Linked DNA regions of Candidatus Thiodictyon syntrophicum. The protein of the gene in region 2 binds, or shares a complex with, the protein of the main gene of each other region. Links are inferred from orthologs where the notes say so. Each region holds a gene or a part of one and is shown on either strand. Other genes may lie near its edges.

Region 1 (4,227 bases), 4.3 Mb from region 2 along the record:
ATCCCGGGGACTCGGTCTGCGGGTGTACCAGCCACCGGCCCGGCGTACCTGACCAGCAGGCGGAAAGGCCGGGGACAAAGCGGCGGCAAGGATTGTGTGCGTCCCGGCAATTAGCTCTTGTAAAAGGCGCGCCGGGGCGTTACGTTTTCGCTTCACGGCATGCGGCGACCCGGGAACCGGCCCGCTGCTCTGGTTGCAGGGTATTGGTGCAGTGTCGCCGCCGGCTCAACCGGGGTGGGCCGGCGGCCCGCACGGCCCCGCGGTCATTTTCCTGACCGCCGCGTTGCTTGCGCCTTTCGCCCCCGGTGTGGGGCCGGCGGCGCGATCGGAAATATCATTTTCACATTACCACAAGAAAACCCCGGAGGGCGGAGTAACATGGTCAATTTCGCGAGATGTCACGAACAAAATCACAAGATCACGGAGATCTCCAATGTCTTTCTCTATCTCATTCGCAAGCGCGCCATGTGTGATACCGACTGCGCGCGCCAGCTCTTCTTTGAATACGTAAGCAAGGTTCGCCAGCACATGGAGATGGTGGACGCCCAGTTCTGCGGGCGTCTCATTCAGAGTCAGGACCGGCTCATGGTGAATACCGCCGACCGCTTCCTGTCCGGCTCCGTGGAGATCAAGCGGATCTTCGCCGCCTACCTCAAGGACTGGTGCGACGAGCGTAAACAGGAATTGAAGATCGCCGATCACGCCGCCTTCGTGAGGGACACCAATCAGATGTTCGGGTTGGTGCTCGATCGCATCCAGCGCGAGACCGAGAATCTGTATCCGTTGATTCGGCGCCTGGAGGAAAGGACCGAACGCGTCGCCGCCTGAGCGGGGCCCGGCCCTTGAGGTAGGTCCGGCGCGGTCCCCGCCGCCGGGCGGTCGCCGGGCTCAAACCGTCGCGCAGGGCTATACTCTCCTGCGCCGACCAACCGGAGTCATCCCATGCCCGCCCCGCTGCCTGCCACCGCCGAACGCGTCGATCGACTCGAGGCCTCGATCGACCGGTTCGTCGCGAGTGTGGGGATCGAGTTCAACAAGCTCTATAAGTCCCAGCAGCGCACCACGGCGGAGATGCGCGAGTTCAAGGACGAGATGCGCGAGTTCAAGGACGAGATGCGCGAGTTCAAGGACGAGATGCGCGAGTTCAAGGACGAAATGCGCGAGTTCAAGGACGAAATGCTGGGATTCAAGGCCGAAATGCTGGGATTCAAGGCCGAGTCCATCGCCGAGCGCCGCGAGATGAACCGCAAGTGGGGCGACCTCGCCAACAAGCTCGGCACCATGGTCGAGGACTTGGTCTACCCCAGCCTGCCGCGCATCCTGCGTGAGACGCTGGGCCGCGAATTCGACAGCATCCAGGCCCGGGTGCGGTTGCGTCTGCCCGACGGGCGGGTGCGGGAGTTCGATGCCTTTGCCATCGCCCCCGAGGTGGCCGCCTTGAACAGCACCAAGGCCACCCTGCGCAGTGCGGATGTCGACCGGCTGATCGATGAGATCGCCGCCTTCCGGGAATTCCTGCCCGCGCGCGCCCATTTGCCGGTCGTCGGCATCCTGGCCACCCTGTCGGTGGACGACAGTGTGCTCAACTACGCCGAGCGGCTGGGCTTCCTGGTGCTTGCCGTGGGCGATCAGGTCATGGAGGTCAAGAATCGGCCGGGGTTCGAGCCCAGGTTCTGGTAGTCCAGCGCCCGATCATTTCACTCGTGTCCCCGCGGGACCGGACTCCCACAGGGCAAGGCTGAAGCATCGGACGCCGGGGCGCGGGCAGGGTGCGATCAGATCTGATGTGTTAACGCACATGTCGTAGGGTACGCATCGCGCACCTACAGCTACAGGCTACCGGGCGTTCTCAAGGACCGGGCGTCGTTGTCGTTGTCGTAATCGTGGTCGGATTATTCGACAACGACAACGACAACGACAACGACAACGTACCCACGATCTCGATCACCACATCAGTTCTGATCGCACCCGCGCGGGCATCAGAGCAGCAGGGTGCGGATGTCCCCCAGGAGTCGCCCGAGCAGGGTAGTGAAGCGCGCCCCCGCGGCGCCGTCGATCACCCGGTGGTCATAAGACAACGATAGCGGCAGCATCAGGCGCGGCACGAATTCTTTTCCGTTCCATACCGGCTTCGTGTCCGAGCGCGAAACCCCCAGGATGGCTACCTCAGGGGCATTCACGATGGGGGTGAAGGCGGTGCCGCCGATGCCCCCGAGGCTGGAGATGGTGAAGCAGCCGCCCTGCATGTCGCCGGGCAGGAGCTTGCCGTCTCGGGCCTTTTTGCTGAAATCCATCAGGTCCCGGGCCAGGTCGTAGATGCCCTTCTTGTCCACGTCGCGCACCACCGGGACCACCAGCCCGTTGGGGGTGTCCACAGCGACGCCGATATGGGTGTAGTGCTTCATCACCAGTGCGTCGCCGTCCGGGGTCAGGGACGACTTGACCGTGGGCATGCGGTTCAGGGCCGTGGCGACGGCCTTGAGCAGGAAGGGCAGGAAGGTCAGTTTCACCCCCGCCGCCTCCGCGGCGTCCTTCTGCGCCTTGCGGAAGGCCTCCAACTCGGTGATGTCCGCCTCATCGAACTGGGTGATGTGCGGGATCGAGAGCCAGCACCGGTGCAGGTGCCGGCCGCTGAGCTTCTGGATGCGGGAGAGTTCCTTGACCTCGACGGGTCCGAACTTGGAAAAGTCCACGGCCGCCGCGGCGGGGAGCGCGAAGGGCAGGGCGCCCGCGGCGGACGCCGCGGCCCCCTGGGCCAGGGTGCGCTTGACATATCCCTGCACGTCCTCCCGCAGCACGCGGTCCTTGGGCCCTGACCCCTTGACCAGGATCAGGTCAACGCCCAGCTCCCGCGCCAGACGCCGCACCGTGGGGCTGGCGTGGGCCTTGCGACCGGCAGCACCGATGGCGGCCAGGTCGTCCGGACGCAGGGGCACCGGGGCCTGACGCCGCTCGGCCTCGCCAGGGGCGCGCTGGGGGGGCGTCGGCGCGGGCTTGGCGGGCGGTTCCGCGGCCGGGGCTGGAGCAACTGCCGTCGGCGCCGCCGCGCCGCCGCCATCCACCCGCAGCGTCAGGATCAGGTCGCCCTGGCTCAGTTTGTCCCCGAGTTGGACCGCGATACCCTCTACTACGCCGGCCTGCGGCGAGGGGACCTCCATGGTCGCCTTGTCGCTCTCCAGGGTCAGGATGGATTGATCCTGTTCCACCCGCTCGCCCGGGGCCACCAGGATCTCGATCACGGGCACCTCGGCGTAGTCACCGATGTCCGGGAGCAGGACTGAGATGGTCTCGCCGACCCCGCTCACGGCTGGGGCTGCGGCCTGGGTCGGGGCCGCCGTCGGGCTGGCCGCCGTCGGCTCGGCCACTGGCGACGCCGCGGGGGGCGGCGCCGCCGCATCCTGCGTCGCCAGTGTCATCAGCGGGCTGCCGGCCGCTATCTTGTCCCCGACCTTGACCAGGAGGTCCTGGATCACCCCGCCGCGCGGCGCCGGGATCTCCATGGTCGCCTTGTCGCTCTCCAGGGTCAGGAGTGACTGTTCGGGTTCGATCCGCTCGCCGGGGGCGACCAGGATCTCGATGATCTCGACCTCGGCGAAATCGCCGATGTCGGGCAACAGGATGGTTTCGAGGTGTGCCACGCTGTATTCTCCAAAGCCTGTGTTGCCGGGCGTTTCAGACGGTCACCGGATTGGGCTTTTCCGGGTCGATGCGGTATTTGGCGATGGCCTCCGCGACCCTGGCGGCGGGGATCGCGCCCTCGTCCGCCAGGGCCTTGAGGGCGGCTACCGCCACATAGTAGCGATTGACCTCGAAGAACTTGCGCAACTGACTGCGCATGTCGCTGCGGCCATAGCCGTCGGTGCCCAGCACGACATAGCGACGCGGGCAATAGGGCCGAATCTGATCGGCATAGGCGCGCATATAGTCGGTGGCGGCGATGACGGGTCCGCGGGTGTCGGTGAGTTGGGCCGTCACATAGGGCGCCCGCGGTTCGTCCTCGGGGTGGAGCATGTTCCAGCGCTCCGCGTCGATGCCCTCGCGCCGTAGTTCATTGAAGCTTGTGACACTCCACACCGTGGCGCCCACGTCGAAGTCACGGGCGAGCAGCTCGGCCGCGGCCAGCACCTCGCGCAGGATGGTGCCGGCGCCCAGCAATTGTACCCGGTGGGTGCGCTCCTCGCCCCGCTGGACGCGGTACATGCCCTTCAGGATGCCGGTCACCGTGCT
Region 2 (5,577 bases):
CAGGCGCCCATCGACCAGTGATCGAGTCCGGAGTCTTGCCCCAGAAGTCGGCGCCGGAAGCGGTCGCCGTACTTGCCGAGGTCGTGCTGACCTCCGGCGAGACCGGCTTCCTCACGCCAGGGGGCGGCACCGGCGAAGGTCCGGGCCTGACGGCCGACGGACTCCAGGTGCTCGCTCAGGCGGTGCCAAGCCCCGGCGGCGTTGGCGCTATGGGCGTAGAAACAGTCGTCTTTCATCGCGTTCCCTCCAGTCGCTTCCGGGTCCTGGGCCCCGGGCCGCGTGCGCCCGGGGGCTGTGTACGTCTCGGCTTAGGTCCTTCGGTGCGGCGACGGCCCCGGCCTGCCGGCGAGGGTGCGGACTTGCACGGCAACCTCACTGGGGCGAGGATAAACCATGACAGGCCCGTTGTCAGCGGGGCGGGGCACCGCATCAATTTCGTGCGGGCCTCGATCATCGTTCCTGCCACTTCGGTGACGACGAGGTCGCTGGTCCGCACAGCGGACCCTGCGGGCGCGGCGCCTTCCCGTAGGGTCCGCTGTGCGGACCGCGTGCGCGTCGGCCGGAACGATGATCAAGGCCTTCGTGCGCCCAGGCGGGATTCCCACGCGGCGAGCCTGCGAGAGTATTCGGTCGGGACCCGCTACACGCCCGATCGGTAGGATGGGTCGAGCGCAGCGAAACCCGGCAAGCAACGCCTTCGAGGCGCGCAAACGATGGGTTTCGCTGCGCTCTACCCATCCTACGGGACTGCTCGCGCAGTGGTTCAGCGCTTCTTCGGCGGCATCAGGTCGGTGATGGACCCGTGCGCCATCTCGGCGGCGAGGCCGATGGTCTCGTTCAGCGTCGGGTGCGGGTGGATGGTGAGCCCGATGTCCTCCATGTCGGCGCCCATCTCTAGGGCCAGTACGGTCTCGCCGATCAGTTCACCGGCGTTCACGCCGACGATGCCGGCGCCGAGGATGCGGTGGGTCTGGGGGTCGAACAGGAGCTTGGTCAGGCCTTCCTCGCGGTGGATGCCGAGCGCCCGGCCGCTGGCGGCCCAGGGGAAGACGCCCTTCTCATAGGCGATGCCCTGCTTCTTGGCCTCGGTCTCGGTCAGTCCCATCCAGGCGATCTCGGGGTCGGTGTAGGCGACGGAGGGGATGGTGAGCGGGTCGAACAGGGCGGGCAGGCCGCAGATGACCTCGGCCGCGACCTTGGCCTCGTGGGTCGCCTTGTGGGCCAGCATGGGGTTGCCCACCACGTCGCCGATGGCGTAGATGTTGGGCACATTGGTGCGCATATGGCCGTCGACCGGGATGAAGCCCTGGGCGTTTACCGTGACGCCGGCCGCCTCGGCGTTGACCGACTTGCCGTTGGGGCGACGTCCGACCGCGACCAGGACCCGGTCGTAGGTCTCCTCGCCCGGGTGCTTGCCCTCGAAGACGACCTTGATGCCCGCGGCGGCGGCGTCCATGCGCGCGACCTTGGTTTCCAGCAGGATGCGCTCGTAGCGCGGCTTGACCACCTTCTCCAGTACCCGCACGAGATCCAGGTCGCAGCCGGGGATGAGCTGGTCCTGCAGCTCCACGACATCGATGCGCGAGCCGAGCGCGGCGTAGACACTCGCCATCTCCAGACCGATGATGCCGCCGCCGACGATCAGCAGGCGCCCCGGGATGTCCCGAATCTCCAGGGCCCCGGTGGAGTCCATCACCCGCGGGTCCTCGTGGGGGAAGCCGGGGATGCGCACCGGGCTTGAGCCGCAGGCGATGATGCACTGGTTGAAGTTGACCGTGACCCGGCCCTCCCGGGTCTCGACGCTGAGGCGCCGCGGGCCCTCGAAGCGCGCGCTGCCGGTCAGGATCTGGACCTTGCGCTGCTTGGCGAGCGCGGCGAGCCCGCCGGTGAGGCGGGCGACCACCTGCTCCTTGCCGGCGCGCATCTTATCGAGGTCGATCGCGGGGGGCGCGAAGGTCACGCCCATCACGCCCAGGGCCTTGGCCTCCTCGATGATGGCCGCGGTGTGCAGCAGGGCCTTGGAGGGGATGCAGCCGACGTTGAGACAGACCCCGCCCAGGGCGCCGTAGCGCTCGATCAGGACCACGCGCTTGCCGAGGTCCGCGGCGCGGAAGGCCGCGGTGTAGCCGCCGGGTCCGCCGCCGATGATCGCAATCTCGGTGCCGATGTCCTGGGTTTGACTTGGGGCAGGGGCCTGGGTCTGACCGGGGTTCTCTGCTGGGGTGGATTCGCTCATGGTTGCTCTGCCTGGCCAAGGGTTGATCTGGGGTCCGTGCGCCGCCGCGGCGCGAACTCCCCCAATGCTAACCGATGGGGCGCCGCCTGGGGCAGGCGATGTGCTCCGGCGGGCCTCTGGTATAGTTTCGCTCCCTTTGCGCGCGGCGGAGTTCAGTGACCATGCCGACCATACTTAAGGCCATCGCGGCCGACATCACAACGCTCGCCATCGACGCGATCGTCAATGCGGCCAATGGTTCGCTCCAGGGCGGCGGGGGCGTGGACGGGGCCATCCACCGCGCCGCCGGGCCTGACTTGTTGGCCGAGTGCCTGACGCTCGGGGGTTGCGCCACCGGTGACGCGCGGCTCACCCGCGGCTACCGGCTCCCGGCCCGCTACGTGATCCACACCGTCGGCCCCGTCTGGCACGGCGGCACCGCGGGTGAGCCGGACCTGCTCGCCGCCTGCTACCGCCGCTCGCTCGCGGTCGCCGCGGCGGCCGGGGTGCGTTCGCTGGCCTTCCCCAGCATCAGCACCGGCATCTACGGCTACCCCATTGCCGCCGCCGCCGCTATCGCCGTCGACACCGTGCGCGTCGCCCTGCCGCGGCATCCGGGGATCCGGGAGGTCGTCTTCTGCTGCTACTCTCCCGCCGATCTGGCCGTCTACGCGGCGCTCCTCGCTTGAGACTCGCGGCGACCGCTATCACATAAGGCGATTGCGGATATCGCGGCGGCCGCGGCCGCGGCCTCGTGCCCGCTGCCGCCAGTCCCCCGGTACCGCCCCCGTCCTCAACCGTCCTGACCTGAAACACAGGAGTTCCAAATGGATCAACGATTTCCCCGAGCCCCGCGCCTGACTGAGACCGTCACCAAGGTGGTGGCGTTTTACGACCCCCGGACCTGGAAAGAGAAGGGCCTGTGGTGGACCCTGGGGCTCTTTGTGGTCACCTATCTGGTGGTCATCGTCGTCCTCGGCGTCTACTGGTCCCGCTCGCCCGCCGGGTTCGATGTCAGGGAAAATGCCCTCAAGCTGGTCGGCAACGACCCGGCCAAGCTGGTCCCCGGCAGTCTGACCACCGCGACCGCCATCGGCATCACCGAGGTGCTGCTGAACAAGCCCGGGGGCTACCTGACCAACGACATCAGCCCCCCCGGACTCTATCTGGACAATATCCCTAACTGGGAATTCGGCGTCCTGACCGAGCTGCGTGACCTCACCAGCGCGCTGCGCAACGACTTCGCCCGCGCCCAGACCCAATCGGTGGAGGATAAGGACCTCCAGGTGGCTGAGCCCAAGTTCAATTACGACTCCGAGTCCTGGATCTTCCCGTCGTCGGAATCGGAATACCGCGACGGCGTCGCGTCGCTGAAGCGCTATCTGGTGCGGCTCTCCGACAACCAGCAATATGACGGCCAGTTCTTCGCGCGGGCGGACAATCTGACCGATTACCTGCAGGTGGTCAGCAAGCGCCTCGGCAGCCTGGGGCAGCGCCTGTCCTATGCCGTGGGTCAGGCCCAGCTCGACACCGCCCTGGCGGGTGACCCCAATGCCCGCCAGTCGAAGCCGGTCCCGGAGCAGACGCGGACCAAGACCCCCTGGCTCAAGATCGACGACTATTTCTTCGAGGCCCGCGGCTACACCTGGGCCCTGCTTCAGAGTCTGAAGGCGATGGAGATAGACTTCGCCCCGGTGCTTCAGGACAAGAACGCGCTGGTGTCGCTCAAACAGATCATCCGCGAGCTGGAAAACACCCAGAAGCCCATCTGGAGCCCGGCGATCCTCAACGGCACCGGGTTCGGGCCTATCGCCAACCACTCACTGGTGATGGCGTCCTACATCTCCCGCGCCAATGCGGCGATCATCGAACTGCGTAATCTGTTGGTGCAGGGGTAGGGGGGCGGTCCCCAGCTCCTTGCGGCCGGGTCCCGCGGCGGTGTGAGCCTCCAGTCCAGGGGGTGTCGCTCGTCGTTCCGGCCGCGAGGAGACCGGAGGTCGAGGCTTCAGCCGGTCGACCGCGGGACTTAGGATAGGGCGGAACCGCTGGCACATTCCACCCTACGTGGGCACTGGTACCACCTGACGCAATTGCCCGGACCATTGGCGTAGGGTGCGCCGTGCGCACCTTCAGTGGAAAGCCATTGCGCTCCATTTGTGTAGCACGATTGGGGTGCTGGTCAGCCGGGTCCAACCGGGGTTACGCCCAGCGGCAAGTCCACCTTGTCGTAGACCTCCCGGAGCTGAAGCGAGGCCTCGGCGGCTGCCAGCGGCACCACGGCGTCCGGGCCGCTGAAGGCGCGCAGGGTCCAGGTGTCGTCATCGGCCCGCACGAAGCTCTCCGCCTGCATCGCCCGCTGGGACAAGAGCAGGAAGGCCCGCAGGCTCGGCAGGCTCCGGTAGGCGGCGAACTTGCCCCCGCGGTCCCAGGCCTCGGTGGAGTCGGACAGGACCTCAATGATGAGGGTCGGGTTGGTCAGCACGTCGCGGCTCTCGTCCAGGAAGGTCCGCGGCCCGCACACCACCATCACGTCGGGGTAGGCCCCGGTGCGGGTGGTCTCGACGCGGACTTTCATGTCGCTCGGATAGACGACGCAGGGGCGTCCCTTGAACTGATTGCCCAGTTCGCGGATGACGTTGGCGACGATCAGGTTGTGCGCCTCGCTCGCGCCGGCCATCGCGAATACTTCGCCGTCGCTGTACTCGGTGCGTCCGTCAAGGGACGCCCGCTCGGCCGCGAGCCAGTCATCGAAGCGCAGGAAGGGTTTGGGTTGCGGGATCATGAGGCCATCTCCGGGTGCGGGGGGTCGGAATAGGGTTCAGATGACATAGGACATCTTGGATTGCTCCTCCAGTTTAGCCAATTCCTGCCCCAGGGCGAGTTCCAGCGTCGGTTGGTCTCGCGCGGCATGCGGTCCGCACAGCGGACCCTACGGCCTCGGTCATCTCCTTTGCACAGCCGTGATTGAGATCAGGCGTCACGAAGCGCCACCGAGACCCGGACCGTATTGCCGTTGCCCAGGTATTCCAAGGTATCGAAGCTCATCGCGCGGGCGATCGCGATGCCCCGCCCGTGCGGGTCGAAGGCGCGCTCCGGATCGAAGTCGAGATAGGCATTCCAGGCAAACCCCTCGCCTTGGTCCCGAACGGTGAACAGGATCGACTCCGGGGTGCGCTCGAAGCGGATCTCCACGCGCTTATCGGCGTTTTCCGCCAACTGTTGGCGACGCTCCAACTCGGCCGCGAGATCGCCATCCAGCAGGAGTTGTGACTTCCCGGCATAGTCGATCCCGAGATTGCCGTGCTCGACGGCATTGATCATCAGCTCGCGCAAACCGAGCGCGACCCGGTCGGGTTGCGGGC

The links. Proteins that work in one complex are often made in the same cells at the same time.
Region 1: the proteins of lpdA (region 2) and aceF are in contact, whole or in part, in a crystal structure (PDB 1EBD), measured with the Geobacillus stearothermophilus proteins. The link is inferred for Candidatus Thiodictyon syntrophicum from one-to-one orthologs. Residues at the interface, in WP_049624544.1 of Geobacillus stearothermophilus: Pro340, Ser341, Asp344, Tyr345, Arg403, Asp406, Val408, Glu431, Ala432, Gly433, Asp438; in WP_033016211.1 of Geobacillus stearothermophilus: Ile130, Ala131, Met132, Pro133, Arg136, Arg140, Glu141, Asn155, Arg157.

What each region holds. Positions count from the first base shown.
Region 1 is NZ_CP020370.1:274,035-278,261, forward strand. The notes cover bases 1,310-4,227. They hold aceF (dihydrolipoyllysine-residue acetyltransferase), read right to left. Parts: upstream 3,639-4,227; coding sequence 1,980-3,638; downstream 1,310-1,979. Other genes in these bases: THSYN_RS01170 (hypothetical protein), read left to right, coding at 1,310-1,680; aceE (pyruvate dehydrogenase (acetyl-transferring), homodimeric type), read right to left, coding at 3,673-4,227. Outside these bases: THSYN_RS01165 (hypothetical protein), read left to right, coding at 379-828; more of THSYN_RS01170, read left to right, coding at 943-1,309.
Region 2 is NZ_CP020370.1:4,608,680-4,614,256, reverse strand. What follows is about bases 1-2,958. They hold lpdA (dihydrolipoyl dehydrogenase), read right to left. Parts: upstream 2,237-2,958; coding sequence 764-2,236; downstream 1-763. Other genes in these bases: THSYN_RS19375 (O-acetyl-ADP-ribose deacetylase), read left to right, coding at 2,407-2,904; THSYN_RS19385 (CRISPR-associated endonuclease Cas3''), read right to left, coding at 1-236. Also shown: THSYN_RS19370 (DUF2333 family protein), read left to right, coding at 3,043-4,113; THSYN_RS19365 (Uma2 family endonuclease), read right to left, coding at 4,395-4,997; THSYN_RS19360 (response regulator), read right to left, coding at 5,186-5,577. UniProt on the Escherichia coli protein: Lipoamide dehydrogenase is a component of the glycine cleavage system as well as of the alpha-ketoacid dehydrogenase complexes.